One region of the Proteus columbae genome, then DNA from elsewhere that is predicted to be linked to it. Evidence: predicted binding sites of a transcription regulator. Region 1 holds the regulator's gene; the other holds the start of a gene.
The links. The regulator CRP, encoded in region 1, controls carbon source genes, mostly activating them, when cyclic AMP is high. The targets are predictions, from matches to a motif close to ATGTGANNNNNNTCACAT.
Positions count from the first base shown of each region.

Region 1 (5,701 bases):
GAATTGTACGTAGGACACCACAACTTACGCCACATTGGCAACGACTCAATCTCCCAGACAACGATTTTGTCGATTTAGCGTGGAGTGAAGATCCGACAACAGCACTCAATAAACCGCGCTTAGTCATTTTTCATGGCTTAGAAGGTGGATTTAGTAGCCCTTATGCTCACGGCATGTTAGCCGCAGCAAAAGAGAGAGGCTGGCTAAGCGTTGTGATGCACTTTAGAGGATGTAGTGGTGAACCCAATAGACAAAAGCGCATTTATCACTCTGGTGAAACGGAAGATGCTCGCTACTTCTTAAATTGGTTGAAAAAGGAATTTGGTGAGCAACCAACAGCCGCCGTTGGCTACTCTCTTGGTGGAAATATGCTTGCCTATTATCTCGCAGAAAGCGGTGAAAATGCGGTTGTAGATGCTGCCGTTATTGTCTCTGCGCCATTAATGCTAGAACCATGCTCAACAAAAATTGAACATGGCTTTTCTCGTTTTTATCAATGGTATCTGTTAAAAGAGCTGAAAAATAACGCGACACGCAAGCTTATTCGCTATCCTGAATCATTACCAATCAGCTTATTGACGATAAAATCCATTAAAAAACTACGTCAATTTGACGATCTTATCACGTCTAAAATTCACGGATTTAAAGATGCGTTAGATTATTATCGCCAATGCAGTGCATTACCTTTATTAAATAAAATAAAGAAAACAACACTGATTATTCACGCGAAAGATGATCCTTTTATGTCTGCGGATGTTATTCCTGATATCACAACCTTACCAAACAACATTGAATATCAACTCACCGAGTTTGGTGGGCATGTCGGTTTTGTAAGTGGAAAACTTTCTAAACCCGTGATGTGGCTTGAAAGCCGAATACCTGACTGGTTATCCGCTTATTTGGAGAAAACCAAATGATAATTCCTTGGAATGAGCTTTCCACAGAGACACTTGATAATCTTATTGAAAGTTTTGTTTTACGAGAAGGCACTGATTATGGTATCCAAGAGAAAACGCTTGAACAAAAAGTCGCCGACGTAAAAAAACAACTTAAATCCGGTGAAGCCGTATTGGTTTGGTCAGAACTTCATGAGAGCGTCAATATTATGCCGGCATCGCAGTTTCGCTCTGGTTAGTTATTCAAAGCAAGCGATGTATCGCCGTCAATAAGGGCCAACCTTATTTAGCAAAAGGATAACCTATGTCAATCAAGCATCCGATCATCGCAGTGACTGGCTCAAGTGGTGCAGGAACTACCACAACAAGCCAAGCTTTTCGTAAGATATTCCAACAACTCAATGCAAATGCTGCATTGATTGATGGAGATAGTTTCCATCGCTATACCCGTCCTGAAATGGATATGGCGATAAGAAAAGCCAGAGAACAAGGTAGACATATCAGTTATTTTGGCCCTGAAGCAAATGATTTTAGCTTACTGAGTAAGACCTTAAGTCAGTATAGTGATACAGGACAAGGTCAATCTCGCAAGTATCTACACTCTTATGATGAAGCCACTCCCTACAACCAATTACCAGGTACATTTACACCTTGGGAGCCTTTGCCAAACAATACCGATGTTCTCTTTTATGAAGGGTTACACGGGGGCGTTGTCACCAATGAGCACGATGTCGCACAACATGTTGATTTACTAGTGGGTGTTGTCCCTATCGTAAACCTAGAGTGGATACAAAAGCTTATTCGAGACACCACAGAAAGAGGACACTCACAAGAGGCGGTAAGAGATTCGGTTGTACGCTCAATGGATGATTATATTAGCTATATTATTCCTCAATTCTCACGCACTCACATTAACTTCCAACGAGTTCCAACGGTTGATACTTCAAACCCTTTTTCTGCCAAAGCAATCCCCACTCTCGATGAAAGCTTTATTGTTATTCGTTTTCGAGGCTTAACCGATATTGATTTTCCCTATTTACTTGCGATGTTGCATGGCTCATTTATGTCAACAATAAATACTATTGTTGTACCGGGCGGGAAATTAGGATTAGCGATGGAATTAATTATGGCGCCATTAGTCAAAAAATTATTAAATGGCGAAAAGATAAGTTAACCAAAATAAAATTTATCTCTATAAAAATAATATCCCATTAATTAAGGGATATTATTTTTCGAATTAAACTTTATTTTAAAATATCAAAATTAGTCGGCATCTTTTATTTCAAATGAATGCGTAATATTGGCTGCTTTTCCTAGCATTAAAGAAACAGAACAATATTTTTCTGCGGATAATTGAACAGCTCGTTCTACGATTTTATCCGTTAATTCTTTACCTGAAACAATAAAATGTAAATTGATATCAGTAAATAGACGAGGGGCTTCTTCGCGTCTTTCTGATGTTAATTTCACTTCACAATCAGTCACTTGGTGACGACCTTTACGTAAGATGCTCACAACATCAATAGCGCTACACCCACCTGCAGCAATTAATACCATTTCCATTGGACTTGGTGCTTTATCACCCGAATTTCCATCCATCATGATTTGATGACCAGAAGAAGACTCACCGACAAAAGATAAATCTTCTACCCACTTAACTCTCGCTTCCATTTATTTTCCCCTAAAGATGACAGAAACTAAAAGAGTACATTCTCATAATTCAACTAGCAATTAGCAAATAGGTTTATTATGCTGACTGCGTAAAACGAGACTTAATGCACTAATTGTGTTAAAAACAATATCTGCTTGATGATAGTGGTTAAGATCAATGCATTATTTTCTCATTTATTATAATCTACTCCATATTAACTTACCGTGTTCTCAGGAAGTTAATAGGTAAAGATAGGATTTTTAAGCACGCTGTATCAAAAGGGAACCTATCCGTTTTGAAAGGCTGCATTTAACGTACAGAGGATAACGCGAATGGTTCTCGGCAAGCCGCAAACAGACCCGACTCTTGAATGGTTTTTGTCACACTGCCATATTCACAAATATCCATCCAAGAGCACGCTGATCCACCAAGGTGAGAAAGCGGAAACACTTTATTATATTGTTAAAGGTTCCGTGGCTGTTCTTATTAAAGATGAAGAAGGAAAAGAAATGATCCTCTCCTACCTAAATCAGGGGGATTTCATCGGTGAACTTGGATTATTTGAAGAAGATCAAGAACGTAGTGCATGGGTTAGAGCAAAAACAGCCTGTGAAGTAGCAGAAATTTCCTATAAAAAATTCCGTCAATTAATTCAGGTTAACCCTGATATTCTGATGCGCCTTTCTGCTCAAATGGCGAACAGATTACAAACAACATCAGAAAAAGTAGGTAACCTTGCTTTCCTTGATGTTACAGGCCGTATTGCACAGACCTTACTAAACTTAGCAAAACAACCCGATGCCATGACGCATCCTGATGGCATGCAAATTAAAATTACACGTCAGGAAATTGGTCAAATCGTTGGTTGTTCACGCGAAACTGTAGGCCGTATTCTCAAAATGCTAGAAGATCAAAACCTGATCTCAGCACACGGTAAAACTATCGTCGTTTACGGGACTCGCTAAGTTTCCCCACCCCGAACAAACAATAGCCCAATAAAAGGGCTATTGATGATACAATCTGTATAAACCCCATCCTTATAGATGGGGTTTTTAGTCCGCACTACCCTTTTACAAATTCCGCAATAGCCACTTTTAATGCCACCATTCCTTCTTGTAATTCTTCTTGGGTAATAATTAACGATGGTGTAAAACGCATTACATCGGCTCCTGCGTTTAACATCATTAAGCCATGTTTGGCAGCAAGACCGAGTAACTCTTTGGCTTTACCTTTATATTGTGGTGCCAATTGCGCACCGATCAATAAACCTTGTCCACGGATTTGCGAAAAGACATCGTACGTTTGATTAATTGCCACCAGTTCATCCACAATCCATTGATAGCGCTTTTCTACACCCTCAAGTACCTCAGGTGTATTAATTAAATCAAATGCGACATTACCCACTGCACAAGCTAATGGATTGCCACCATAAGTTGTACCATGAGTCCCTACGCCCATTACAGAAGCTATTTCATGTGTTGTTAACATCGCACTGAGTGGAAAACCACCTCCTAGCGCTTTTGCAGTTGTAATAATGTCTGGTGTCACATCATAGTTCATATAGGCAAAAAGCTTGCCTGTACGTCCCATACCTGTTTGTACTTCATCAAGAACAAGCAGAGCTTGATGCTTATCACACAATTCACGTAGCCCCCTCATAAACTCAGGTGTTGCTACCGTGACACCACCTTCACCTTGCACAGGTTCCAATACGACAGCACAAGTATGGTCGTCAATAACAGCTTTAACCGCCTCTAAATCATTGAAAGGAATATGCACGATATCTGCAGGCTTAGGGCCAAAACCATCTGCATATTTAGGTTGCCCACCAACAGATACTGTAAACAGTGTTCTGCCGTGGAATGCATGGTGAAAAGCAATAATTTTAGTTTTATAAGGACTATGGCGAGTGATGGCATAATGGCGAGCCAACTTAAATGCTGCCTCATTCGCTTCTGCGCCTGAATTGGCAAAAAAGACACGTTCTGCAAATGTGTTATTTATTAATTTTTGTGCTAAACGCAATGCTGGTTCATTAGTAAAAATATTACTAACATGCCAAAGTTGTTCGCTTTGTTCTTTCAAGGCTTGATTAAGAGCAGGATGAGCATGCCCCAGTGCTAAAACAGCAATACCACCAGCAAAATCAATATACGATTTTCCCTGCTGATCCCAAACACGGCTACCCATCCCTTTGACAGGAATAAATTCTGCGGGTGAATAAATTGGCAACATTACTTGATCGTAAGTTGCCCGGTTGATGCTTTGCTTTGTCATTACCCCACCTGATCGTTATTCATATTCAATATGAAAATATAATCACTAAATATGAATAAAAAATCAAATGTGGTTTTGTATAAAAAGGCGTTATTTCGCTATTTAAATGCTATCCATTTAATATTTAAGGAAATTATTTAATAGCTCATGCCCTTGTTCACTTAAAATACTTTCTGGGTGAAATTGAACCCCTTCAATTGGCAGAGTACGATGGCGAATTCCCATAATTTCATCAACATTTCCATCATGTTGGCTCCATGCCGTCACTTCAAAAGGTACGGGTAATGTCGTCGCATCAATCACTAAAGAGTGGTAACGCGTCACATTTAAAGGCCGATTAAGTCCCTTAAAAACACCTTGTTGATTATGATGTATTAATGAATTTTTACCATGCATCACTTCTCGTGCTCTGATAACTGATGCACCAAAAGCTTGTCCTATCGCTTGATGTCCAAGACAAACGCCAAGAATAGGAATTTCACCGGCAAACCGCTGTATAGCCTCAAGAGAGATCCCTGCTTCATCAGGAGTACAAGGTCCTGGCGAGATAACAAGATGTGCTGGCATCATCTTTTCTATCTCTTTAAGTCCGATCTCATCGTTACGCTTAACAACAACCTCAGCACCCAATTCACAGAAATACTGATAGAGGTTGTAGGTAAACGAGTCGTAATTATCAATAAGTAACAGCATATTAGCCTATCCGACTGATTTTCTTATCATTATCTATTTTATTACTATTTTAAAGCGAGTGTAGATTTGCCAAAATAGCTCGTTGTTTAACCGACTTGGGTACAACAAAGCCGATTATCATAGCACAGGTGTAAAATATGAATAGTAAGCAAGAAAACCTGCTGATTTATTGCGCAATAACAAG
Region 1 is NZ_CP043925.1:3,764,389-3,770,089, forward strand. It holds gene F1325_RS17515 (hydrolase) at 1-917, shown strand, start outside; gene F1325_RS17520 (YheU family protein) at 914-1,135, shown strand; gene F1325_RS17525 (phosphoribulokinase) at 1,201-2,070, shown strand; gene F1325_RS17530 (OsmC family protein) at 2,160-2,567, opposite strand; gene crp (cAMP-activated global transcriptional regulator CRP) at 2,880-3,512, shown strand; gene argD (bifunctional acetylornithine/succinyldiaminopimelate transaminase) at 3,610-4,824, opposite strand; gene F1325_RS17545 (aminodeoxychorismate synthase component II) at 4,942-5,517, opposite strand.

Region 2 (5,701 bases), 1.6 Mb from region 1:
TTATCAACAAGTAGAAGAAACCGTAAAACAGCATCAAAAACTTTCGCGCCAAGATAGACGCCAACTTATCATCGATACACTGCTGTCTGTTGGTTTACCTGAACAGAATATTTATCGCTATCCCGGTGAATTATCAGGTGGTATGGGGCAACGAGCAATGATAGCTATTGCGCTAATTAATAACCCTACTATTTTAATTGCCGATGAACCGACATCGGCACTTGATGCTCAGCTTCGTCATCAAATCCTTGAACTAATCACCACACAGTGTGAACAACGTAATATGGGCTTATTGCTAATTAGCCATGATTTGCCCCTTGTTGCCGAATATTGCGAACGTGTCATGGTGATGTACCAAGGCGAACAAGTCGATGAACTTAATGCCAAAGACTTACCTACCGCCACGCATCCTTATACACGTACACTTTGGACATGTAGACCCAATGCAAGCACTTATGGCACTCAATTGCCTGTATTAGATAGAACGATTAATTTCAAGGGAATACATCATGCTAATTGATATTCATGATTTACATGTTCAATTTGAGCAAGGTAAACAAGCAAAGCACGTTGTAAAGGGAATTAATTTACATGTTCAACAAGGTGAAACCTTTAGCTTAATAGGTCGTTCTGGTTGTGGAAAGTCGACTGTTTTACGTGTGATTGCTGGATTATTGCCCCATTGGCAAGGTAATATATCGCTTTTAGAGCAAACTATTAAACCTCAACAACGTTTTCAAGGGACATTACGCCGTAATATACAAATGGTGTTTCAAGATCCCTACGCCTCTTTACACCCTCAACACCGTATTGAACGGGCGTTTTCTGAGCCTTTAAAAATCCATCACATTCCTTTTGACAAAAATACGATTGAGCAAGCATTAGCCCAAGTTGGTTTGCCTGCGGATGTAACAAGTCGTTATCCTCATCAACTTTCTGGTGGACAGCGCCAACGTGTCGCCATTGCGAGAGCCCTTTTATTACAACCTCAATTATTACTTTTAGACGAGCCAACTTCAGCACTAGATATGTCAGTACAAGCCGAGATCTTAAATCTGCTTAACACACTGAAAAAAGAGCATAATATGACATATTTATTAGTAAGCCATGATGCCGATGTGATTGCTCATATGTCTGATAGAGCCGCACTCATGGAAAATGGTGAGTTAACACAACATTATGATCGAGAAGCGTTATCAAAAGGGATACATCGTCTTGATTGAAATAAAAGAAAAACAGATGTGAAGAAAGGAGCAGAGCAGTATTTGAGTGATTCATACTGCTCTTTTAATAGCGCTGCGCTGTGTTTACACTAATAAGCCCGGGAAAATAGAACGTAATCCGGTCACAATAAATTCAATACCTAACGACATTAATAATAAGCCCATTATACGAGTAACCACGTTAATGCCTGTTTGCCCTAAATATTTCACTAATAATGTTGCACTACGGAAAAGTAACCAACAACAGAATGCAAAAAAGATACTGGTTGCGGCTAATCCTAAAAAGTTAGTAAAGCCTTCCCAGCGAGAGCTCCACACAATACAAGAACTGATTGCTCCAGGCCCTGCCATTAATGGTAATGCTAAAGGCACAACAGCAACACTATTACGTACTGCGGATTCGTTTCGTTCTTGATTGTTTTGTTTATCTTCCCCTAAACGCCCATTTATCATTGTCATTGCAATAGTAACAATCAGTATTCCCCCTGCTATACGAAACGAGTCGATAGAAATACCGAAAATACTCAGTATAGAATCACCGATTAACAGAGAAGAAACTAAAATAATTGCAACGGAGCCATTCGCAATTAAGTTTGTTTTGTTACGCCCTGCATCAGTTTGATAACTCGTCATACTGATAAAGACAGGCAAAATACCAATTGGGTTTACAATCGCAAAAAGACCGACAAAAAATTTAATATAACCGGATAAATCCAGCAGTGACCCCATGAAAAGCCCCTTCTTGGCTAATAAACATGCGAATTATTCTATAAAAGATAGAGTAACTCCAAAAAATGCGCGTTACTTTAAATCAATAAACCAGTTAATTCTATTAGTTAACAAGTTTTTACCTAAAATATTCTCTTGTAAACTGATCAAAACCTAGTGGTTTAATTTTATATCGAAATAGAGTATACGACAAAAAAATCGTTGAATATTTATTTCATATAAGAATCATTCTCATAAATAGCCTTGCTGAAAGGTGTCAGCTTGCTAGTTTTGTGATATACATCACGTTAATTAATTAGAAAGATGGTAAGCTGTTACCATTCGAAGAAAGAGGGTTACTTCGAAAATATATTTACCTTTATTATTGTTTTTTTAAGTTTTTTAAGCAAATTATGCCCTCTTATAATTATTACTGAAATAAGCACATTATCATCTATCTAAGCTATTCTTATTAGTTATGGCGATAACGGCTAATTTGCTTAAAAAATTTAACATTTTATCAGGAGTCTCTTTATGTCTGTAACTAACGTTACTGAACTCAATGATTTGGTTGCTCGTGTAAAAAAAGCTCAACGTGAATTTGCTAACTTCTCTCAAGAACAAGTTGATGCTATTTTCCGTGCTGCTGCATTAGCTGCCGCTGATGCCCGTATTCCTCTTGCAAAATTGGCTGTTAAAGAGTCTGGTATGGGTATCGTTGAAGATAAAGTGATTAAAAACCACTTTGCTTCTGAGTACATCTACAATGCGTATAAAGACGAAAAAACCTGCGGTATCTTATCTGAAGATCTGACTTACGGCACAATAACCATTGCTGAACCTATTGGGATCATCTGTGGTATCGTACCAACAACTAACCCAACTTCTACTGCGATTTTTAAAGCATTAATTAGCTTAAAAACACGTAATGGTATTATCTTCTCTCCACACCCTCGTGCAAAAGAAGCGACAAACCGTGCAGCTGAAATCGTCTTAAATGCAGCTATCGCTGCTGGTGCACCAAAAGATATTATTGGTTGGATTGATGAGCCTTCTGTTGCCCTATCTAACGCGTTAATGCACCATGATGATATTAACCTGATCTTAGCGACAGGTGGTCCAGGCATGGTTAAAGCAGCGTATAGTTCTGGTAAACCAGCTATCGGCGTTGGTGCAGGTAATACACCAGTGGTTATTGATGATTCTGCTGATATCAAACGTGCAGTGGCTTCAATCTTAATGTCTAAAACTTTCGATAACGGCGTAATTTGTGCATCAGAGCAATCTGTTATCGTTGTTGACAGCATTTACAAACAAGTTCGTGAGCGTTTCTCAACTCACGGCGGTTACATGCTGACAGGTAAAGAATTAAAAGCTGTTCAAGACATCATCTTAAAAGATGGTAACTTAAACGCAGCTATTGTGGGTCAACCTGCAACAAAAATTGCTGAAATGGCTGGCATTGAAGTACCTGTAAATACCAAAATTTTAATTGGTGAAGTCAAAGAAACAACAGAAGCAGAACCCTTTGCTCACGAGAAATTATCTCCACTATTAGCCATGTATCATGCTCAATCGTTTGAAGATGCGGTGCTAAAAGCTGAAAAATTAGTTGAGATGGGTGGTATCGGTCACACTTCTTGCTTATATACAGACCAAGATAACTGTCCTGAACATGTTGCCTACTTCGGCGACAAAATGAAAACATCTCGTATTTTAATCAATACTCCAGCATCTCAAGGTGGTATTGGTGACTTATACAACTTTAAGCTTGCTCCTTCTCTAACATTAGGTTGCGGTTCATGGGGTGGTAACTCCATTTCTGAAAACGTAGGGCCAAAACACCTTATCAACACTAAAACCGTGGCGAAAAGAGCAGAAAATATGTTGTGGCATAAACTTCCAAAATCTATTTACTTCCGCCGTGGTTGTTTACCTATCGCTCTAGAAGAGATTGCGACTGACGGTAAAAAACGTGCCTTTATCGTGACCGACAGTTTCTTATTCAACAATGGTTATGTTGATGAAGTCACTCGCGTACTGAAAAAATTTGGCGTTGAAACAGAAGTATTCTTTGAAGTTGAAGCCGATCCTACATTAAGTATTGTGCGTAAAGGCGCAGAACAAATGAACAGCTTTAAACCTGATGTGATCATCGCATTAGGTGGTGGTTCACCAATGGATGCGGCGAAAATCATGTGGGTTATGTATGAACACCCTGAAACTCATTTCGAAGAATTAGCATTACGCTTTATGGATATCCGTAAACGTATTTACAAATTCCCGAAAATGGGTGTGAAAGCACAAATGGTTGCTATCACAACAACATCAGGTACTGGCTCTGAAGTAACGCCATTTGCGGTAGTAACTGATGACGAAACAGGCCAAAAATATCCATTAGCAGACTATGCATTAACCCCAGATATGGCTATCGTTGATGCAAACCTTGTTATGAATATGCCTAAATCTCTGTGTGCATTTGGTGGTTTAGACGCTGTAACTCACGCATTAGAAGCCTATGTTTCTGTATTAGCGAACGAATATTCTGATGGGCAAGCACTGCAAGCATTAAAATTACTGAAAGAATATCTGCCTGCAAGTTATCATGAAGGCGCAAAAAACCCTGTTGCTCGTGAGCGTGTTCATAATGCGGCAACTATTGCAGGTATTGCTTTTGCTAACGCATTCTTGGGTGTTTGTCACTCAATGGCGCATAAATTAGGCTCTGAGTTCCATATTCCTCACGGTTTAGCTAATGCGTTATTAATTTCAAACGTTATTCGTTATAACGCTAATGACAACCCAACAAAACAAACTGCATTTAGCCAATACGACCGTCCTCAAGCACGTCGTCGTTATGCAGAAATTGCTGATCACTTAGAACTTTCAGCACCGGGTGACCGTACTGCTGCTAAAATTGAAAAATTGTTAGCTTGGTTAGAAGAAATGAAATCTTCATTAGGCATTCCATCTTCTATTCGTGAAGCTGGCGTCCAAGAGAGTGATTTCTTAGCAAGAGTTGATAAATTATCTGAAGATGCGTTTGATGATCAATGTACTGGTGCTAACCCACGTTACCCACTGATCTCTGAACTGAAACAACTGTTATTAGATTCTTATTACGGTCGTGAATTTAATGAGCATCCAGTTGTTGAAGTAAAAGAAGAAGCAAAACCAGCTAAAAAAAGCAGTAAAAAATAATCGAAACACACTGTGTTAATGTGATCCTCGATATTTCGGTTATTTGTTCTTAAATAGAAACCCAGTCCTATGGCTGGGTTTTTTTATGGCTGATCATTTGTTTATATGCATTTTGCTACTGATTTCTGAGATTGAGGAATAAGGCGGGAGAAGTCACTATTCAGTCATAAATTATAGGTATTTACACCTAGTTAAAAAGTTTGGTTTTTACTATAAAAATAGTGTCTTCCTTTACACGTTCATAATTAGCTCTAAAAAAGACGCTGAACAACTTATCATTCAAGTCATACCATCGCATTACCATATTATAAAAAATGCCTTATAGATGATTACAAGACGCATCAAACTCTTTTCCTCTTTCATTAGTTGGTATAATTATTTCATTCTTACCTTATTTTCTTCATAAAATGACTATAACGATATGTGAAACTATTGTGTTCGCTTTACGATTTACAATCGTGCTTTTCTTCTTATCCGATAAAAATAAATAGACTTCATCATTTTGATTATTAATTAGTGATCAAAATATAGAAATATAGATATTTTATATCCATAGCCACATTGGATTT
Region 2 is NZ_CP043925.1:2,203,530-2,209,230, forward strand. It holds gene F1325_RS10550 (ABC transporter ATP-binding protein) at 1-520, shown strand, start outside; gene F1325_RS10555 (ABC transporter ATP-binding protein) at 510-1,223, shown strand; gene F1325_RS10560 (YchE family NAAT transporter) at 1,308-1,952, opposite strand; gene adhE (bifunctional acetaldehyde-CoA/alcohol dehydrogenase) at 2,466-5,132, shown strand.
Region 2: a site for CRP is predicted at 2,223-2,240, ahead of adhE (bifunctional acetaldehyde-CoA/alcohol dehydrogenase). Genes of this name have one in related genera too.